2 regions of the Leptospira cinconiae genome follow, and region 2 is predicted to be linked to the other one. Evidence: riboswitches for the same ligand, from Rfam matches in the RefSeq annotation. Region 2 holds a riboswitch; the other holds the start of a gene.
What was found. Region 2 has a riboswitch for cobalamin ahead of AB3N61_RS07005 (CbtB domain-containing protein). Riboswitches for the same ligand answer to the same signal wherever they lie in the genome.

Region 1 (5,411 bases), 580 kb from region 2:
TCCCAATGCCAACCGATCGAATCGGTTGAACCGGAAACATTGAAGATCAAAGCGGTGGGTGATTTAGTCATGGGGACAAATTATCCGGAGAATAAACTTCCTTCCGATCCTAGAAACACTTTGTTCTCTCAGGTGGAACCAAGTTTGAGAGGGGCAGATATACTATTTGCGAATTTCGAAAGTACTCTGACAGACTATCCTCATTGTGCCAAAAATATCAATCGCCCTCTTATATTCGCTTTCAGGACACCGCCATCGTATGCAAAAATTCTAAAGGATGTAGGATTCGATATAGTTTCGATTGCCAACAATCACAGCCTGGATTTTCACCAACAAGGGTTCGAGGATACCGCTAAAAATCTTTCCGAAGCCGGAGTTAGATTCACCGGAAAAAAGGGCGCGATCACTTATATGAACGCAAAAGGAATTTCCGTGGCTTGGATCGGATTTAGTCATATGGAAAGCGCGCATAATCATGTGAACCATATCGAAGAAGGTGTAGCTCTCGTAAAAGAAGCCAAAAAGAAAGCGCAACTTGTATTTATCTCGGTTCACGGTGGTGCGGAAGGCGGACCTGCTTTACATGTAAAAAACGAACAGGAAAGATTTTACGGAGAATATAGAGGAAATTTAGTCGCTTTATCTCACGCGTTGATCGACGCCGGTGCGGACTTATTCATAGGTCACGGTCCTCATTTGCCAAGAGCATTCGAATTGTATAAAGGAAAATTGATCGCTTATTCACTAGGGAACTTTTTAGGATATAGGGTATTCTCTACGAAAGGTTATGGCGGTTACTCTTTGGTCTTAGAAGCGGACTTGGACAAACAAGGGAATTTTATCAAGGGTAAGATCCATCCCTTACAACTGAGCCAAAACGGTATCCCTGCTCCTGATCCGGAGGCAAAAACTACGGAGCTGATCCAATCTTTGACTAGATCGGATTTCCCGAACAAAGGACCGAAAATCCAGTCGGACGGAAGTTTCCATCCATAATCTAGGGCTGTCCTGTAGGAGTTCCTACATATTTCGGCCTGTATTTTTGATTGCAAATTTTACGATTTTCTGATATAGGGAAAGCGGCTTCTCCCGCTGACCCGCCTCCACCACCCAAGCTCAGGGCGGGGCCGCTTTTTCAAAATTTACGTTCGATCAAACTTAGTGTGTTAAACTTGCGTTCCACCTCGTTTGACTTTCGTCACCGACTCAGCAAAGCTGGTTGTCTTCTCGCTCCCTACGAGTCGCTGCGAAGGGGTGGGGCCGTTTCCCAAAATTCAGTAGGAGCTCCAACAAGGCCCCGGTAAAATCCTTAAAATAAAAAAGACCGACGTAGGAGTTCCTACATCGGTCTTCTACTTAATAAAACTTTAATGTGAATTATTCAGTCTTTCCGGTAGGTTCCAATGCACCTGCAGGAGCTTTGAAGTTGATCTCATAAATATCATAATGAGAATTTCTCCAACCCTTTACGTAAGCCACGGAAACGCCTAAGAAATATCTAAGTCCGAATTTAAGAGTGTTAGTGGCAAAGGTTGCGATCTCTTCATCGGTAATTGAAAAAGGGTGCACTTTATTTCTGGTCTCGTCCAGATACAATCCTTCCCAAGTTCCAATCATAGTTCCCTTATATTCTAAACTTAGAATACGACCTGTAACGGAAAAATTCCTTTTTCCTCCGGATTTACTTTTGCTTACGATCTTGTCCGGTAAACCTTTCGGAAGTGATCTTTCTTGGAGTTGAGCTCCTATCACTTCGTAATCGGAAGACAACGCGATCGCTTCGAATCTATGGATCCTGTACTGGACTAAAATTTCCTGGTTCAGACTTTTGCTTAAGAAGTTCACCACATCCGCATTCTCGGGGCGTACGCTGAATTCGATTTTTTGTTTTGCCGGAGCATAACATTCGTCCTTCATTTCGTCGCAAGCTTCCGAATCGTTTATGGTATACACTTCTAAAAGACCTTCATAAGATTCAAAAACGATCCCTCTGCTTTCGAATTGGATCAATTTTGCAACTGTCCAACCTTCGGAATAAGTTCCTGCCGCAGATAAGGATGAGGTAGTTAAAAGAAAGATCCCTAGTAAAAGAAATCTTAAGGATGGAATTCGTTTCATTCGAGTTCGGTGCTCCCTGTTATGTAGGCAGACCCTTGGGGATTCCCTTTGGGTCGCGAATTCGTGAATCCTTTCCGATTTTTATCTTACATCAAGAAAATATTTCTTTCCGTTCTTGAAAAATCCGCATGTAAGTCCCTCCGAGATCTCAGTACTCTCCGTGTGAACCAATAAATGCACAAACAAGTTTCGCACAGAGTTCACGGAGCACACAGAGTTTTCATTTACAAAACCCGCCAGGGATGTGCAGGGCGCGAAGCGTCCTGAGCGTAAGCGAAGGACGAGGACGTATGTCCGAGCCCGGAGCAGCCCGGTCTTGCGTAAGCAAGAGGCGGCCAACCCTTTTTCAGATTGCCCCTTCGACTCTGGTTGGGAACCTGGTCTTGCAAGTAGATCTGAAAAGGGAATCCGGTGAAATTCCGGAGCTGTACCCGCAGCTGTAAACGCCTAAACGGTAAGACAAAACCACTGTCGAAAGACGGGAAGGGTCTTAAGCCGGGCGTGAGTCAGAAAACCTATCCGAGCTACTTTCAATATTTCGGCTTTCGGGAGTTAAGGCCTCAATGAACAAAAGACCCAAACAAATCGGTAAGATCCTTCATCTAGGTCTTTTTTTATTTTCCGTTCAAATATTTTCCCAAGAGAACCAGAAAACGGAAAGCTCCCCTGTAAAAGTTGTGGGAAAGACCAGTTCCAATTCTCAACCCGAAAATTTCAGAAAAAATCCGACCGGTTTTCAGACATCAATCGATTTGGACCAATACAATGCACGTTATACGAATCTTCCGGACGTTTTGGAAAGAGAGGCAGGGGTTCGGATCAGAAGATACGGAGGACTTGGGTCGTATTCCACTCTTTCTCTTCGAGGAACAAACCCGAACCAATCCAGGATCTTTATAGACGGAGTCCCTTTTAATAATGCGCAAGGTGGAGAAGTCAACCTGGCGGATCTTCCTTTCGACAATTTACAAAGTATAGAAGTTTACAGAAGTGGTGCACCTGTAGGATTTTCAGGATCGACTATCGGTGGAAGCGTAAACCTAGTCACAAGAGTAGGATCTGGTCCGCCTAAAACCCGGGTCAATATCGGTGCCGGAAGTTTTAATACGGGAAAAGGTAGCATAACGCATACGGGGACTTATGGCGGGATCGGGGCTAGTGTATTTTTACTTGGAGAAAAATCGGACCAAAACTTTTCTTATCTGAACAACCACGGCACATTGCTTGTTAATCCTTTAGACGATACGATCGATAGAAGAAGGAACGCTCAGTATGAAAGAACATCCGGAATGCTGGGACTGAGCGGAGATATCGGAGCCACCAAGATCAAATTTTGGAACGATCTAAATTATAGATTTCATGGAATTCCAGGACCAGCCAGTAACCAAACCCAAAAAGTACATCGCAGATATCTTAGAAATACTACCTCACTCGGAACGGATACGAAAGGTTTGTTTGATGGACTACTAAGGTTGGAGACTCGAGCTTTCACATCTTTTACGAACGACGACTTATTCGATCCTAAATCCGAATTTTCCAAAGGAACCCCTAACTCCACAGCCAATATGGGACAGTACGGGGCGCAAATCACTCCGACTCTCTATCTATTAGAATATTATCAAATATTGAAATTTCATGCAGGGATAGAAAAGGAAACATTCGAAAGATCCAGAAGTACACCTCAAAATATCGATCTTAAATACGAACCGGGAAAAACAAGAACCTACACGACGTTTCAGGTGGAGGATGAGTTCCGGTTTTTGGACGGAAAACTAGTTTTAACCCCGGGAGTTTCTTGGGATTCTTACCGGGATAAATTCCAGTCCGATGAACCTTGGTATAGAAAGCAGGATCCGTTCGCTTCTGCCATAAAAACCTCCGAATTTTCGAATCCTAAAGCGGGACTTCTCTGGAGGTTTTGGGAAAAAGAAAATTATTCTTTGGAATTCAAATCCAATATCGCAAAACAATATAGGATCCCGAGTTTTTTGGAACTATTTGGAGAGGTCGGGACGATCATAGCAAACGATTCTTTAAAACCTGAAAGAAGTGAGAATGCGGACGCGGGTATCACAGGCAAATACAAAAACGGGGAGCTTAAATCCAATATTACGATTTCCTACTTTAGAAAGAGGATCAAGGATATGATCCTTTTTATTCCGAATTCTCAGTTTACTCTCCGGCCTGAAAACATCGACTCTGCCAGGATTGATGGTGCCGAGGTTTCTCATAAGACGGAATACAAGGGCTGGAAATTTCTATTAGAATATACCTACCAAGAAGCGATCAATACTTCTCCTGCGCCTTATCTGAACGGTAAATATCTCCCTCTTAGACCGAAACATGAAATCTCCGGAACGATCGCATATAGAGGAAAAACCTGGGAGCTCGGTTTTGAAGGAGTGTATGTGGGAGCCGTCTTCAAAGACAGGACAAACGAATATGTGAATTACCAACCTGCTCGGCAGATTTGGAACGCGTATCTCACACTGGTATTATACTCTTCCACGGAAGAGGAAGATCCTAACAAAAAAGGAGAAAAGGCTCCGAAAGAACTGCTCTTAAGTATAGATCTCCGCAATATGGGAGATAAAAGAGTGGAGGATATTGTAGGATATCCTCTGCCGGGAAGAAACTGGTTTATCACCTTAAGTGGGAGGTTTTAAAATGAGAAATAGATCCTATTCTATTTTTTCCGGTTTACTCATTTTCCTTTCCTTCTGCGGAGATATTGAAAGACCACCTTTATATACGTTGTTCTTAACTCCGAATCTCCCGAATAATATCGGAGTCGTCACCACCGACTTTGGGGGAGGAGGAAGGTTTAAGGTGTTAAATCCGGAACTTCTTGTTTCTTATCCGGGACTGACACCTATCCATTCCGATGCGGTAGCGAGATTCGGAAACAATAGGGTGTATATTCTAAATCGTTTAAATAGGGACAGTATCCAGGTTTTGGATCCGAATTTCGGGTTCCAAACGATTGCTGAATGGTCCATGGGTTCCGGCACAAATCCCACCGATATCGCGATTGTCGGTCAGAACAAAGCGTACGTATCACTTTACGGATCCAGAATATTGAGAGTTCTTCATCCTTTGACGGGAGCGAGTTTAGGCCAGATCGACCTGGGAGGATATTCAGAACCAAGCGCCATTCCGGATAACCTGCCAGAAATGTCCGGTATGCAGATCGTGGGTACGAGTCTTTTTATCGTTTTACAAAGATTGGATCGGAACGATCCGAGCGGATATTTCCCTCCAGGATCTTGGGGATCTCTTCTTTTAGAAATAGA
Region 2 (5,411 bases):
ATCATAAAAAAGACTGCGGAAAGAGGTTCTTCCCTGATCAAACAACTTTTGACCTTGGCAAGAAAGGTAGAGTCGGATCTTAAACCTTCGATCGCAAATGATCTACTCTTAGAAGCGATCCATATCGCATCTTCCACTTTTCCTAAATCTATTCGGGTGATTTCCGACCTACCTCAGGATCCAATCCTTGTACAGGCAGATCATAACCAAATCCATCAGGTTTTTCTAAACTTATTCTTAAATGCAAAAGACGCCATGCCTAACGGCGGATTACTTTCCATACGATTAAGAATGGAAGAAGGAAAATTTATTTCTCCGGAAAAGACCCAAAAGACCGCGGTGATAGAAATTCTAGATAGCGGAACAGGGATAGACAGAAAAACGATCCGCAAAATTTTCGACCCTTTCTTTACCACTAAAGAGCCAGGCAAAGGAACAGGTTTAGGGCTTTCTATCGCTTATGGAATTTTAGAAAATCATAAAGGTAAGATCAAGGTAGAAAGTGAACTTGGATCCGGAACGAAATTTTCAGTTTTCCTACCGGTTTTGGAATAGAGGAGGCCTCGGCAATTTTTTCGGTTTATGATAAGTTTATTTTTGTTCCTTCCAGATCCGATTTCTGATCCTACTTAGGGACACGGGGGTAATCCCCAAAAAAGAAGCGATATAATGTTGAGGAATACGATTTGCAATATCGGGCTGCTCCTTAATCAGATTCAAATACCTTTGTTCCGGACTATCCCTGATCCTTGATAAAAATAAATTCATATAGGTATCGAATCTTTCGGCTACATATTCCAGTAAAAAATCCCGGACCCCTTCGTTCTCTTTATAAATGATCGCCGCATCTTCCCCGCTCAGGATCAGTAATTCCGTGGGTTCGATACTTTCCACACTAAGTAAGCTATCCTTATAAGTTCCTCTATAACTATGAATGGAAGTGATTGCTCGATTCTCAGGAAAAAATGCGATCGTGATATCCCTTCCTCTATCCTCGAATTTCAACCGTAGACATCCTTTTTTAACGATGAATATGTTTTTGGTATAAGCCCCTCTTTTGATAAGTACGGTTTTTGGCGGAACCTTCCTTTCCTTTAACATGGAAGAATAACGGTCCCAATTTTTCTCCAAACTTGGGATCTTCTTTTTTATATTTTCCAGAAGAGGTATATCCTGCATCGTGATGCCTTGAATTCTCCCGTATTCAGTATCATAGGAAAGAAAAGGCAAGATTTGTTTTGGGATCAAACCGGGAATTTAAGATTTTGGAACAAGTTCTCTAATTCTTTCCGTAAAAAGTTTCGAATTAGATTGAATAGTTTCCTAAAAAGGGAAATCTTGCCCGCATCGAAGAGAATTTTTCAACATGTCATTCAGCAGATACAAAGGTAAAAAAGTATTTATCACAGGCGGATCCGCAGGTATAGGTAAGGGAATTGCGATAGAATTAGCCAAAGCAGGAGCAAGTGTAATCGTTTCCGCCAGAGGAAAATCCAACTTAGAAAAAACTGTCGAAGAATTGAAGGCCGTAGGAGCTCCAACAGCAGTTTTCGGATACGCAGTTTTGGATGTTTCGGATAAAAAAGCCTTAGAAAAAGAAGCCAAAAAGGCAATCCAAACCTTAGGAGGATTAGACCTTCTAATTTGTAGTAGCGGATTTGCAAAAGCGGGAGAAGCTTCTGACCTAGATGAAGAAGTTTACAGAAATCTAATGGATGTGAACTATTTCGGTCATGTAAACGGAGCTCTTGCATTCAGGGACCATTTTGCCAAACAAAAAAACGGGGAGATCGTATTCTTAGCGTCTACATTGGCCTTCTTTTCTATCTACGGTTACGGAGCTTATTCCGCCAGTAAGTTTGCTATCGTAGGTTTTGCTCAGGGATTTCGCCAAGAAATGATGCTTCATGGAGTAAAGGTAAAATTATTCCTTCCACCTACGACGGATACTCCGGGGTTGGAAAAAGAAAACACGGATAAACCCGAATTGAGCAAGGAAATAGAAATGGGTTCCGCATTGAACAGAATACATGCGATCGATTCGGTAGCAAAGGCAATCTTAAAATGGATCCCGAACAAAAAGTTCATCGGATATACCGGTTGGGATTCTTGGCTGCAATATTTTCTATTTAGACATTTTCCGGAATTCAGTATTAAACTGACGGATTCCGAATTAAAATCCGCTCAGTCCAGACTGAATAAGAAAAAAGAAGTATAAACTAAGGATTCATTCTTAAGGAGACTTTATGAAACCGATTAGCAAGGATTGGAAAGAAGATATCGCCCCGGACGAAGAGATTCGTTTTGCAGAATATGTAAAAGCGTTCCAAAAGATCCAAAAAGTGAATTCCTCCAAATTCGGAAAAGGCCGCACATTACATAGAAAGCAGATCTTAGGACTAGAGGCAAAGTTCGAAGTTTTATCGAATATTCCGGATTATACAAAACAAGGTCTGTTTGCAACCCCCGGAACAAAAGACGTTTGGATCCGTCTTTCCAGCGGAAGTATGAAAATACAGCCGGATACCACGGGAGATATCAGGGGATTTGCGTTAAAGATCTTAGGAGTGAACGGCCCGAGCGCATTACAAAACGGTAATACTTCCGCTCAGGATTTTCTTCTCATTAATTTGGAAGCGTTCTCTTCTCCTAAAAGTGACGAGTTTGTGGGTGTGGTTACCGCAGCCGCAAAAGGTGGCGGTCCTTTACTAAAATATCTTTTTTCCACTTACGGATTTTTCGGAGCATTCGCAAGGATCAAAAAAGTATCAAAAAGTTTTAATAAACCTTTTAGCGGATTTGCAACGGAGCCTTTTTATAGTGCGGCGCCTATCGCATTCGGACCTTATGCATGTAGAGTCAGGCTACTTCCCCCTACCGATAGGACACCGAGCAAAGATGCCTCTAAAGATTGGGCCGGTGATATGGGAGCAAAACTTTCCGAAGGCCAATTGGTATATACATTCCAAGTCCAATTTTTTACGGATGAAAAAACAACACCGATCGAAGACGCTTCCGTGAATTGGCCTGAATCGGAAGCGCCTTACGTAACTCTCGCAACTCTTACGATCCCAACTCAGGATTTTGCATCGGAGCATGGTCTTTCTTTACAGAAAAAGATCGAAGATACAATTTTTGATCCTTGGGAAGCTTTAATGGAGCATCGCCCTTTAGGAGACGTGATGAGAGCGAGAAAACATGTGTATCTCGCGAGCCAAAAAGGGAGGGGTGCGGTTTAAAGAATTTTATTCGTTCAAAAATAAAATACTATACAAAATCATTCAGCTAAATAGATCTTGGAATCTCAGTCTATTTTTGTAGGAACATAGATGGCCTCATCTATGGGAAGACGGTGCAATTCCGTCACGGTACCCGCCGCTGTAAGAGGGACAAAAGGCACAAGATGTCACTGGGTGTAAAACCTGGGAAGACGTGCCGAGTAGGACGATCTCGAGTCAGAAAACGACCTTACAAAAATCCTGAAGCTACGTGATCCGATCTCGGATGTAAGACGGTTACGTAACTAAACTCAACATTTTTGTTCATACGATACTAAGGTGTACTCTTTTATGCCCGAATATCGTTTATATCTTGTTAGGTGAAGATCTCTTAGGAGGGATTTTTATGCGCTCGATCTCCGTTTCGAAGGATTTTTCGGGAGCCAAGTTATGGCTTAGAGGTTCCGTTCTAGCTTTGGTTGCGTTGCTTGCTATCTCTACGATCTATACCGTAGGCTTGGAACCGATGGTGTATTTGCACGATACTTTCCATGATATAAGACATTCTACGGGCTTTCCATGCCACTAAGATCCGGATTTTATCACCTATTACGGACCGGGATATTTTCCGGTCTAGTATCAGGTCTTATTTTAGGGATTTTGGTTTGTGTATGGAATCTTCCTCTGATCTTAGAAGCGGAGAAGTTCGAATCCAAATCTATATCAGAAAAATCGAATACCGGTTCAACACATGTCCATTATCACGCACATGGAGAATCTCATTCTCATACAAAACAGGCATCTAATTCTGCTAAAAAAACTACTATTGATGACGAGCTTTGGCAAAAAAGAAATTTTGGGACTTTCATTGGATCTATTCTATTAGGAATTTCTTTTGGAGTTTTGATCTCTGTTTGGATGGCATTATTCCCTCCGAACGGATTTTTAGAAAGCCCTTCCCTATCCAAGGCAGTCCTTCCAAGTATTTTAAGTACGATCGGCGGATTTCTGATCTTCTTTGGGATCCCATTTCTTGGACTTCCTCCGGAATTACCTGGCAGAGTTTCAAGTGCATACGATTATCCGGAGAGACAAGCTTGGTGGTTTCTATGTGTTGGTTCAAGTTTAATCGGAGTTTTAGGATCCCAGACCATACTATCTTATTTAAAAATCCATAATCTATTAAAATGGACCTTCGTTCTAGCAATATTCGTATTTTTTGTAGGACTTCCATTCTATCTAGGCACACCTAAAATTTCCGAAAATTTTACGGCTCCAAAAGAATTAAGGATCCAATTCGAATATGTGACCTTCTTCTCAAATCTGATCTTCTGGTTTCTATTATCCTCTTTATTTTTCCTATTTTTGAAACCAAGGCAGGTATTGGGATTCAAATGAAACCTAAAATTGCGGTTCTGGTACTTGGTCATGGAAGCAGGGAGGAAAATTCCAATTTGGAATTCGTTTCCTTAGTGGAGGCCTATTCGCTCACTCGTCCGGACCTGAAAATTTCCCATGCCTATGTGGAACTTGCAAAACCGGATATAGAAACCGCTCTTAGGGATCTTGGCGAAGAATATTCTAATATTATAATATTTCCCTTATTTTTATACACTTCCGGTCATATCAAAAACGATATTCCGATCGTTCTGGATAAGATCAAATCCGAGTTTCCGGGCCATATTTTTAAAATTGCGAATAGTTTAGGCATCCATTCTAAAATGGTATCCTTACTGAGAAAACGTGCGGAAGAATGTATACCTCTAAGCCAAGAACAATCCTCTAAAACCGGAGTGATCATCGTTAATAGGGGTTCCTCCGATCCGGATGCAAACGGTGATTTTTATAAAACAGTTCGTTTATTCCAAGAAGGAAATCATTTCTCCTTTGTTCTTCCTTCCTTCATAGGGATCACCAGCCCTCTACTTCCGGAAACTTTGGAGATGGCTTCCAAATTAAGACCGGAAAAACTTCTGGTGGTCCCCTACTTTTTATTCGGAGGAAAACTGATCCAAAAGATCTCTTCCTTGGTACAAAATTTTTCGGAAAAATTTCCATGGATCAAAACGGAACTCTCTTCTTATCTAGGTCCCGATCCGGAACTATTCTCCGTCATGGATGAAAGAATACAAGATTGTATCTCCGGAAAATTTTCCCTTCCATGCGATACATGCGAATATAGAGCTCAGCTTC

Region 1: another riboswitch for cobalamin. It lies ahead of AB3N61_RS04525 (TonB-dependent receptor); the one in region 2 lies ahead of AB3N61_RS07005 (CbtB domain-containing protein).

What each region holds. Positions count from the first base shown of each region.
Region 1 covers NZ_CP162137.1:967,308-972,718, forward strand. Annotated here, with positions in the region: gene AB3N61_RS04515 (CapA family protein) at 1-996, shown strand, start outside; gene lsa26 (surface adhesion protein Lsa26) at 1,378-2,118, opposite strand; cobalamin riboswitch at 2,468-2,656, shown strand; gene AB3N61_RS04525 (TonB-dependent receptor) at 2,682-4,784, shown strand; gene AB3N61_RS04530 (YncE family protein) at 4,786-5,411, shown strand, end outside.
Region 2 covers NZ_CP162137.1:1,545,535-1,550,945, reverse strand. Annotated here, with positions in the region: gene AB3N61_RS07025 (two-component system sensor histidine kinase NtrB) at 1-555, shown strand, start outside; gene AB3N61_RS07020 (Crp/Fnr family transcriptional regulator) at 592-1,179, opposite strand; gene AB3N61_RS07015 (SDR family NAD(P)-dependent oxidoreductase) at 1,367-2,218, shown strand; gene AB3N61_RS07010 (catalase) at 2,247-3,239, shown strand; cobalamin riboswitch at 3,303-3,487, shown strand; gene AB3N61_RS07005 (CbtB domain-containing protein) at 3,625-3,807, shown strand; gene AB3N61_RS07000 (CbtA family protein) at 3,798-4,616, shown strand; gene AB3N61_RS06995 (CbiX/SirB N-terminal domain-containing protein) at 4,613-5,411, shown strand, end outside.